Regions from separate parts of the Lysinibacillus sp. UBA5990 genome, predicted to be linked through region 3. Evidence: riboswitches for the same ligand, from Rfam matches in the RefSeq annotation. Region 3 holds a riboswitch; each other region holds the start of a gene.
What was found. Region 3 has a riboswitch for cobalamin ahead of B3D94_RS14455 (glutaredoxin family protein). Riboswitches for the same ligand answer to the same signal wherever they lie in the genome.
Positions count from the first base shown of each region.

Region 1: another riboswitch for cobalamin. It lies ahead of cobT (nicotinate-nucleotide--dimethylbenzimidazole phosphoribosyltransferase); the one in region 3 lies ahead of B3D94_RS14455 (glutaredoxin family protein).
Region 2: another riboswitch for cobalamin. It lies ahead of B3D94_RS10900 (energy-coupling factor ABC transporter permease); the one in region 3 lies ahead of B3D94_RS14455 (glutaredoxin family protein).

Region 1 is NZ_DJAY01000015.1:262,366-265,502, forward strand. Features, by position in the region: gene B3D94_RS13765 (DMT family transporter) at 232-1,095, shown strand; cobalamin riboswitch at 1,152-1,328, shown strand; gene cobT (nicotinate-nucleotide--dimethylbenzimidazole phosphoribosyltransferase) at 1,420-2,475, shown strand; gene B3D94_RS13775 (trimeric intracellular cation channel family protein) at 2,551-3,137, opposite strand, start outside.
Region 2 is NZ_DJAY01000011.1:699,026-702,162, forward strand. Features, by position in the region: gene cbiQ (cobalt ECF transporter T component CbiQ) at 1-671, opposite strand, end outside; gene B3D94_RS10895 (energy-coupling factor ABC transporter substrate-binding protein) at 677-949, opposite strand; gene B3D94_RS10900 (energy-coupling factor ABC transporter permease) at 951-1,697, opposite strand; cobalamin riboswitch at 1,843-2,027, opposite strand; cobalamin riboswitch at 2,289-2,470, shown strand; gene B3D94_RS10905 ((2Fe-2S) ferredoxin domain-containing protein) at 2,615-2,986, shown strand; gene cobJ (precorrin-3B C(17)-methyltransferase) at 2,991-3,137, shown strand, end outside.
Region 3 is NZ_DJAY01000015.1:400,210-403,346, forward strand. Features, by position in the region: gene B3D94_RS14450 (NAD(P)/FAD-dependent oxidoreductase) at 201-1,106, shown strand; cobalamin riboswitch at 1,731-1,908, shown strand; gene B3D94_RS14455 (glutaredoxin family protein) at 2,026-2,250, shown strand; gene nrdI (class Ib ribonucleoside-diphosphate reductase assembly flavoprotein NrdI) at 2,247-2,606, shown strand; gene nrdE (class 1b ribonucleoside-diphosphate reductase subunit alpha) at 2,603-3,137, shown strand, end outside.

The DNA.
Region 1 (3,137 bases), 140 kb from region 3:
GAAGTAATTAGCCATTCCTTTTCCCTGTATCTATAAAACGTACTCTTTAATTTTCAGAAATATGTTACAATTATATCGATGAAGGAGGGATTTTGTATGTTTCGTTCAATAGCACCCCCAACAATGTCTTTACAGTAGAATCTACTGTTAAGGCATACGATAACAGTTTGCTCATTTTCAATAGATTCTACTGTATAGATTAAAACTTATACGTAGAAAGTAGGAATTGTAATGAGCGGAAAATTAGCGTTTATATTATCCATGTTTATTTTTGGCGCAGTTGGTGTTTTCGCCAAGTATATACCTTTAAATTCTAGTGAAATCGCTTTTTGGATGAGTTTAATTGGTGCTTGTTTTTTGATAGTGATTTTTATTTATAAAAAGGAAAGCTTTACGAAAAGAAGTATTCTCAAAAATAAGTGGAAATTAGTACTTTCTAGTGTTGCCTTATGTGGGAATTGGATTTTCTTATTTCAGGCTTATAAAGAAACAACAATTGCTAATGCTGCACTTAGTTATTATTTTGCACCAGTACTTGTTATCTGCTTATCTCCAATTATCTTAAAGGAGAAGCTAGTTGGCAGAAAAATACTGTATGTCTGTGTGGCCCTTATCGGACTCTTTTTGATAGTCCAAAGTCAAGGCACTGGGGACAGTAAACATTTTATTGGCATTGTCTACGGTCTTATTGCTGCATGCTTTTACACAGCTTTAACATTTACAAATAAATGTATATGTGGCTTAAAAGAACCGGAAAATACAATAATTCAACTATCTTTAGCAGCATTTTTCCTTTGCTTTTATATACTTGGGACAACAGGATTTCAGGTCATGACATTCAGTTTTAAGTCAGTCCTATTATTAATTTCATTAGGTATTGTCCATGCAGGGGTTGGATTTTTATTGTTCTTTTGGGGCATGTCAAAGCTGAAAGGGCAAAGTATAGCCATTCTTAGCTATATAGATCCACTGACATCATTAGTCATTTCAACGATGATTATTGGAGAAAAAATGACGCTTCTACAAATAATAGGAGCGGTACTATTATTAGGGTCAACATTGCTAAGCGAGCTAGAAAAAGAGCCAAAGAAATAGTACAAGTAACGCATTCAAATATTGACAGAAAAAATATGCTGTCGTAGATTATAAGTAGCTTAATACAAGCATTAGGTGCCCATTTAGGGAGAATAGGGAATAAAGTGAAAAGCTTTAGCGGACCCGCCACTGTAAAAGGGAGTTTAATAGTGAAGACCACTAGCAAATTGCTGGGAAGGTACTATGAAATGTTGAACTTAAGCCAGGAGACCTGCCTATTTGCTTTAAGAGGATATAGATGATGGAAAAGTCTGTAGTTTATTTGTCATGACAATAAACTACAGGCTTTTTTTGTCTTCATGAAAAACGAGAGGAGAAATGACAATGCAATTATTACAGGACACGATTCAAAACATTCAAGGCGCTGATAAGAATAGTAGGGAGCAAGCAAGGCGTCGAATAGATATTCTTTGTAAGCCGCCAGGTAGCCTAGGTAAATTAGAGTCCATTGCTGTGCAACTTTCTGGGATTACAGGACAATTATATCCGGTGATTGATAAAAAGGTGATGATTGTCTGTGCAGCAGATCATGGAGTTTGTAAGGAAGGTGTGACGACGAACCCACAAGATGTTACTTTATTTCAAACATTAAATTTTCCAAAGGGAGGTACAGGCGTTTGTGCGATTGCAAGTGTGACGAATACGAAGGTTGTAACGGTAGATGTTGGAGTAAAGGAAGATATTCCTCTCGATGCGGGCGTAATTGTTCAAAAAGTAAAATATGGTACAGATAACATGGCACAAGGCCCTGCTATGTCTAGAAAGGAGGCCATTCAATCTATTGAAGTGGGGATTCGTGTGGCAACAGACGAAATCACAAATGGAGCTAATCTGATTGGAACAGGTGAGATGGGCATTGGTAATACAACGCCGAGTACTGCCATTTTAGCTGTTTTGACTGGCTATGACCCAATTGAAATAACAGGATTTGGAGCAGGCGTTGGTCAAGGAGGAATTGCTCATAAAGCAAGGGTCATTGAAAAAGCAATTACGCTCAACAAACCCAATCCTACCGATATCATTGATGTTCTAGCTAAAGTTGGAGGGCTAGAGATCGGGGCTATGGCTGGTATCATACTTGCTGCCGCAAGTCACCGAAAACCTGTTGTCATTGATGGATTTATTTCAACGATTGCTGCGCTTATTGCTTATCAAATTGAACCGAAAGTAAAGGACTTTATCATACCTTCTCATGCATCGGAAGAGCCAGGAGCTAAAATAGCCGCTGAATTACTCGGAGTGGAACCGATGCTGCACATGAATATGCGCCTAGGAGAAGGTTCTGGTGCAGCCCTAGCCTTTCCTCTATTAGATGCTGCTTGCTCGATGATGAAAAATATGGTGACGCTGGAAAAAGCAATGAATCTTTTAGCTAAATAGTTACTGAAAAACAATTAAGCGCAAATAGTTAAGGAACTATTTGCGCTTATTCATTTTTAAAATCTATGATAGACTCTATGCCCGATTCAACCTTCGCAAAGGTAAACGCCATTTCATCATATAGGAAAGAATGCGTAAGGATGTTATTACCGCAAATAAAAAATAAAGGAAGATATCTCCTGTAAAAACTTCAAATCCAATAACAAGCCCTGCGAGAGCAGCCCAAACACCATAGACTTCGTCACGAAGAACAAGTGGTTTTCGTCTAGCTAATAAGTCACGCACGATACCACCACCTGACCCTGTTAAGACCGCAGCTACAATGACAGCGCTAATCGGCATATCTAGCTTTACGGCGTAGAGTGCGCCTTGAATAGCAAATGCTGATAAGCCAATTGCATCTGTGAAATTGCCCCAACGATGCCAGTGTTGAATCAAATGATGAGGAAAAATAAAAAATATGGTAATGGCAGCAAGTGCAATTTGAAACATCATATCCTGTCCCCATAATGTTGTGACAGGTAGCCCGATAAGTAAATTTCGAATAGCCCCTCCACCAAAAGCAGTGACGATACCGAGTATATAAACACCGAATAAATCGTATTCCTCTTCCATTGCAATAATTGCCCCAGAAATAGCAAAGGCAATTGTACCGATAATAC
Region 2 (3,137 bases), on a different contig from region 3:
TCACCACCACGCGCCTGCATGGCAATATTAAGCTCTCGACTGCGCTGAAACATTTCAATAAACAACGCTGCAATCAGCATAGACATTGAACGTAACCCTTGCATGGGTGAATGGTAGCCAAGGCGGGCTTGCTGGGCTAAATGTATTTTTTGCATGCTTTCTAAAAAAATAAAAATAAAACGATAGGTAAGTTCTACTAGCTCAACTAATAAAGGAGGGAGCCTCCATTGTCTTAGCACATAACAAATCCCTTGTACAGATGTCGTTAAAAATAAAAAATATAAGCAACTTATACTACCAAGTACGATAAAGAATAGCTGCTGCGCGGTAGCAATACTAGCTCTCCCAATAAAAATTGTCAAGTTCATATACGTAAATGCCCCAATATGTGCTGGTAATATATGCGTTGCTGGCGCTATCGAAAGTAGGATGGATAGGAGACTTGTGAACAAGAAAAAGCCTGGTAGTAATAATAGCTTCGCATAGTATTTTATTGGAATTTTTGCGCCCCAAATGATAAAAGCACTCATTACAAAAAATGTAATGAGTGAAAGTCGCTCATTTCTCATAATAAGCGTGAATAAAAGCAGTCCTAATGAAAATATCATTTTTTCTAGCGGATGAACGAACGCTAACTTATTGAGATACGCATACTTATCAATGAATAACATATTCCTTAACCTTCTTTATGCTTGCTACGCATATAGCCAATAAAATAGCCGATAAAACCAGCACCAATAGCTGCTTGTAGCACGAATAATAAGCTTTCAATTTCACCACTAGGTGGTTCCCACAAACTATCAAACCATGGCTCATATTCTGCATTGATCTCACCAATGGCAGCTTCTGCTTCACCGTCTGCTCCACCAAATTCTGCTCCCTTTTGGACGAAGAGCGGAATAATGGCCAATAGCACAACTATTGCTAATAGTAATAAATTTCGTTTCATGTTAGTGCGCCTCCTTTGTAGAGAAAACACGTAAAGATTTTAATTCGCTAATATTATATTTTTTTAAGAAGTTCATGATAATAACTGTTAATATCCCTTCACTCACAGCTAATGGGATTTGTGTTAAGGCAAAAATACTTGCGAACTTTGTAAAGGACGCCATAAAGCCTCCAACTTCAGATGGGAAGGCAAGTGCTAATTGAATGGAAGTCACCACATATGTACCTAAATCTCCAAGCATAGCCGCAAAGAAAACAGCTACTGAAAACGATAACCCCATTTTTTGCGCCCCTTTCAATACAAAGTAGGCGATAAACGGGCCTACAATAGCCATTGAAAATGCATTAGCCCCTAATGTTGTAATCCCACCATGTGCTAAAAGTAAAGATTGAAATAATAAAACAATTGTCCCGATGACACTCATCGCTAACGGTCCAAATAAGACTGTTCCGAGACCTACTCCTGTTGGATGTGAGCAACTCCCTGTAACTGAGGGGATTTTTAAGGCTGATAGGACAAAGGCGAACGCACCGGACAGCCCCAGAATCATTTTTGTTTCAGGATTTTCTTCAATTGTTTTACGAATAGAGCGCAATCCTAAAATAATAAATGGGATGGAGATTACCCACCAAAAAATAGCCCATTCGATTGGTAAAAAGCCTTCCATGATATGCATAGCGAAGGCACGCTTTGGCACCATTAAAAAAGCTAATAAAAAGTAACTAAGTTTCCACCAAGACAGATTCAATTTTCTTCCTCCAAACTGTAAATAGATTTTTAGAATGTAGCGTGCGTAATAAAAAAAGCACTTCTCCGTTGTTGGAAAAGTGCATAGCTAAAAAAGCAAATAACATTCTCATCTGCTAAGCCGCACACCTATCCTCGTAGGTTGAAACGATCACATATTTTCGGCAGGTCTCCTGGCTCTAGTTCAACACTTTATAGGTCTTCCCATCCATTGGACAGTGACATTTTCTATAAAGCTCCCTATTACAGTGGCGGGACCGCGCCGGACTTAAACCGGCTTCCCTTTTAAGCAAAATGACGAGCATTTTACACCGAAAAATAGTAAGTTGTGAGATTTCACGACAAAGTGTATCACGAATTTCCATAAATATGCTATACTTTTTTTATAAAAAATTTAAAATAGAATATCAATGTAGAAAATTCTGATAACTAATGTTTTTAGGATTAAAGGAAGCAAAGTCAATTTTTAAAATAGCTTCTAACCCTCCTGTGAAATTGATAAATTTGTCATGATTTTTTAAAGAAATATTGAAATTTTAAAATAATAAGATATGATTAAGACAGTTTTCTATTATATATACGATTAATAATTTCATATAAAACGTCGATAAGTGCTCGAAGAACTCGAGATAATAGGGAAATTGGTGAAAGTCCAATACAGCCCCCGCTACTGTAATAGCTGATGAAATCGCAATGCCACCTGTGCAAACTAGGGAAGGTGCGACAGTAAAATGAAGCTTAAGTCAGGAAACCTGCTTATCAGATTGTGCATGCAAACTTTTCGGAGGGAGAAGTTGAAGCAAAAGCGAGGATCTTTCTTTCAATCTATTCGTTTTTATTTGGCTTCTACAAACCTTTACTCTTCGGGAGAGTAAAGGTTTTTTCTTTTTTCCAAAAGCAAATGAGGGGAGATATAAGATGACAACGTGGAATTTAGAGGGGATGAAAACACATCTCTTTATTTGCAATGGCAGTAGCTGTATGAACAAGGATGGGGAGGAAATTACCCAAGCTATACGAGATGAAATACAGCGAAATGCACTAGATAAAGAAATACATACGACTAGAACGCGCTGTAATGGACGGTGCAAAGATGCTTGTGTTGTTATTGCTTACCCCCAGGGGAATTGGTATCGTGTACCATCAACGGAGCATGCTAGAACACTTGTACAGGATTTGCATCATGAAACCTTATATAACGATCATGTTTTTACACTTCGGGAAGGGACATTACAGCGAACAGTGCAAACGACAGCCATTAAAGGGATTGAAAAGGTGAAAGAGGGGTAAAAACATGGCGCAAAAAGGGAAAATTTTCGTAGTAGGCTTTGGGCCTGGAGACTTTAAGCATATTACGACACGTGCAGTAGAGGCTTTACAACAAAGTGATATGATCATAGGCTATAAAACCTATGTTGAGCTGATTCAAGATTTAGTCAGC
Region 3 (3,137 bases):
TAAGTCTTTAATTCAGACAAGCTAAACGTTATTTAAGCTTTGTCATCCTTATTGAGATAGCTAACATTAAGGTATCAATGACTCATATTTTGTTGGCTTAACAAATGAAAAAGATATCATACATATAATTTGCGATGTCTTTTGCCTTAATTACGGATATTAAAGGTCTGTAATATATTGTGATGTGGAGGGAAATAATGATGAATAAATATGATTGTATGATTATAGGTGGAGGCCCTGCTGGGTTAAGTGCTGCCTTAACATTAGGAAGGGCGCGCAGAAAGGTTGTACTATTTGATAATGGAACAAATCGAAATCGTGTAACTCAGGAGTCACATGGCTTTTTAACAAGAGATGGGATAAAGCCACAAAAATTTAAGAATATTGCAAGTAAAGATATAGAATCTTACCCTTCTATAACAATGATGGATCAAACCGTCATTGAAATAATTAAAGATGATATAACTGGTTTATTTCTAGTCAATACTTTGGAAAATAAATCCTATGTATCTGAAAAAATACTGTTAGCTACTGGAATACAAGAGGAATTTCCTCTACCGCAAATCAGACAATATTATGGTAAAAGTTTGTTTAGCTGTCCTTATTGCGATGGTTGGGAGCTGAGAGACAAGCCATTGGCTATCATAGCAGAAAACGAGGAGCATATTTGCCATATGACGAAATTGGTTTTTAATTGGTCACAGGATTTAATCGTTTTTACGAATGGTCATCAACTTTCCGATAAGGTTCAAAATGATTTTGAACATAAAAAAATTAAGGTGTATACAAATGCTATTAAAGATTTACATGGAGATGATGGTAACTTATATAGTGTTGAATTAGAAACAGGTGAAAATATTTTAAGAGCTGGTGGATTTATTGTGCCAAGTTTTTATCGTCCAAATAAATTTGCTAAACAGCTAAATTGTCAAGTTGATGAAAATGGATCAATTATGACTGATGGGGCTGGACGAACAACAGCGGCTGGAATATATGTTGCAGGTGAAACGGAAAAGGGTGGTCCCTCTTCTTTAATGATTGCTGCTGCGGAAGGATTTAAGGCTGCTTCAAGCATAAACATGGATATAACAATAGAAAGATTTTAAGTCAATGCTTAGCTGATGAGTACATGAAATTCATCAGCTATTTTTAATATGACTAGTCAAGCTGGAGGAGAATGAACTTGGTTATGTTATACTATAAATAAATATAGAATAACTAGAAAATGTACATATTCATTATAAATTAGTTTAAAAGGGAAGAACGGTTGGTTGCCTCTCACCTGTTTGTTGAGCACATATTAGTAGTCGGCGTTATGTTATGACGAAGGAGAATTTGTGATGATCGTAAGGGAGGAGTCCTACTTTAGACTCGTACAACGAAAAAATCTACGAGGATAGGATGTATGGAGTAGGGTGCATGATTTACATCATACTCATAGCTTAAGTCATAATTGCATCTTTACTGTAAAGGAAAGATGCCTTTTTTTATGAATAAAATTTCTTTAGGGCTACGTTTTTAGGTAAATAAGCGACTATTATTTTACTTCCTATTTTTTAATAAAATAATGCTATCGCTTACATAGTTATATTTTTATATAATTATGTTTAAGTTCTTTCGTTCAAGGTTATGTCAGAAAATACGAGTAGTCTTAAATTGATGAACTTTTATTTCTCGATTTACTTTTTATATAAAGGATGGTACACTTAAAACTATCGAAAAACAATATATTGTGTTCGTTTTATGTGGGTACTACTATATGTAGTTTAATAGGGAAGTTCGGTACTATTCCGACGCTGTCCCCGCAACTGTAAAGCTGACGATGATTGTAACCACTGTGCATTCGCATGGGAAGGAAATCAGAGATTGAAGCAAAGCCAGGAGACCTGCCTATATAAAACAAATTTATCATTTCTTCGGGGATTAAGAGATGGGAACGTCAGTATTTTTAGTATGTTAACGTTTCCATTTAAGCTATCTCTCTAGTAGAGGTAGCTTTTTTATTTTATGAAAAGAGGGATTACTATGAAACTTTATACGAAAACAATCTGTCCAAAATGCCTTTGGGTAAAATCTGAATTACAACGAGCAGGACTTGAAGCAGAAATTGTTAATATTGATCATGATGAACAAGCTAAACAAACAATTATAGATGCAGGTTTTTTAAGTGTGCCTGTTTTAGAGGTGGATGAAACATTTATAGGCGATGTGCAGGAAATTGTTTCTCGTATTGAGATGATTACACTATGATCGTTTACGCTAGTCGTACAGGAAATGTCCGTAATGTAGTATCTAAATTAAGGGCAGAATCTATTGAACTCTCTGAGGAATTAAGCTTGAATAAGCCTTACCTTTTAATTACATATACAGATGGCTTAGGTGACATTCCCGCAAAAGTGCAACGTTTTTTAGAAAAAAACAGAGATTTTTGTAAAGGAGTAGTTGCTAGTGGCAATAGTAACTTCGGACATAATGTATTTGGCGGTGCTGGGGAGAAAATTGCTACTACCTATCATGTACCCTTAGTGAGGAAATTAGATTTACGTGGCAATCAAACAGATTATGAAGCAATACAAACGTTTTATGAAACGAGGGTAATGGGATGAAAACATATTTAAAGCTTAATAATGACGTTCTGAATCGTTATAGTACAACGGGGCTACTAGAGTTAGAAAAGGACCGTGAGGCTACTCGCCGCTACTTTTTAGAATATGTCAACGTACGTTTACGTTATTTTATAGATATAGAGGAGAAAATCCGCTATTTAGTTGATGAGGGATACTACGAAAAGGATTTTATCGACTTGTACGAGATGGATTTTATAAAGAAGCTGTACAAAAAAGCATATGATTATAATTTCCGTTTCCCATCATTTATGAGTGCTAGCAAATTTTATGACAGCTATGCTATGAAAAGTCGTGATGGGGAAGAAATTTTAGAAAAATATGAGGACCGTATTGTCATTATTGCCTTGTACTTAGCACAAGGGAACACTGTACTAGCAAAACGTTCTGTAGAAGCGATGATGGAAGCCTATCAGCCTGCAACACCTACTGCCTTAAATAGTGGGAAAAAAGCCCGTGGTGAATTAGTAAGTTGCTTTAAATTATCAATGGATGACTCTATGAATAGTATTG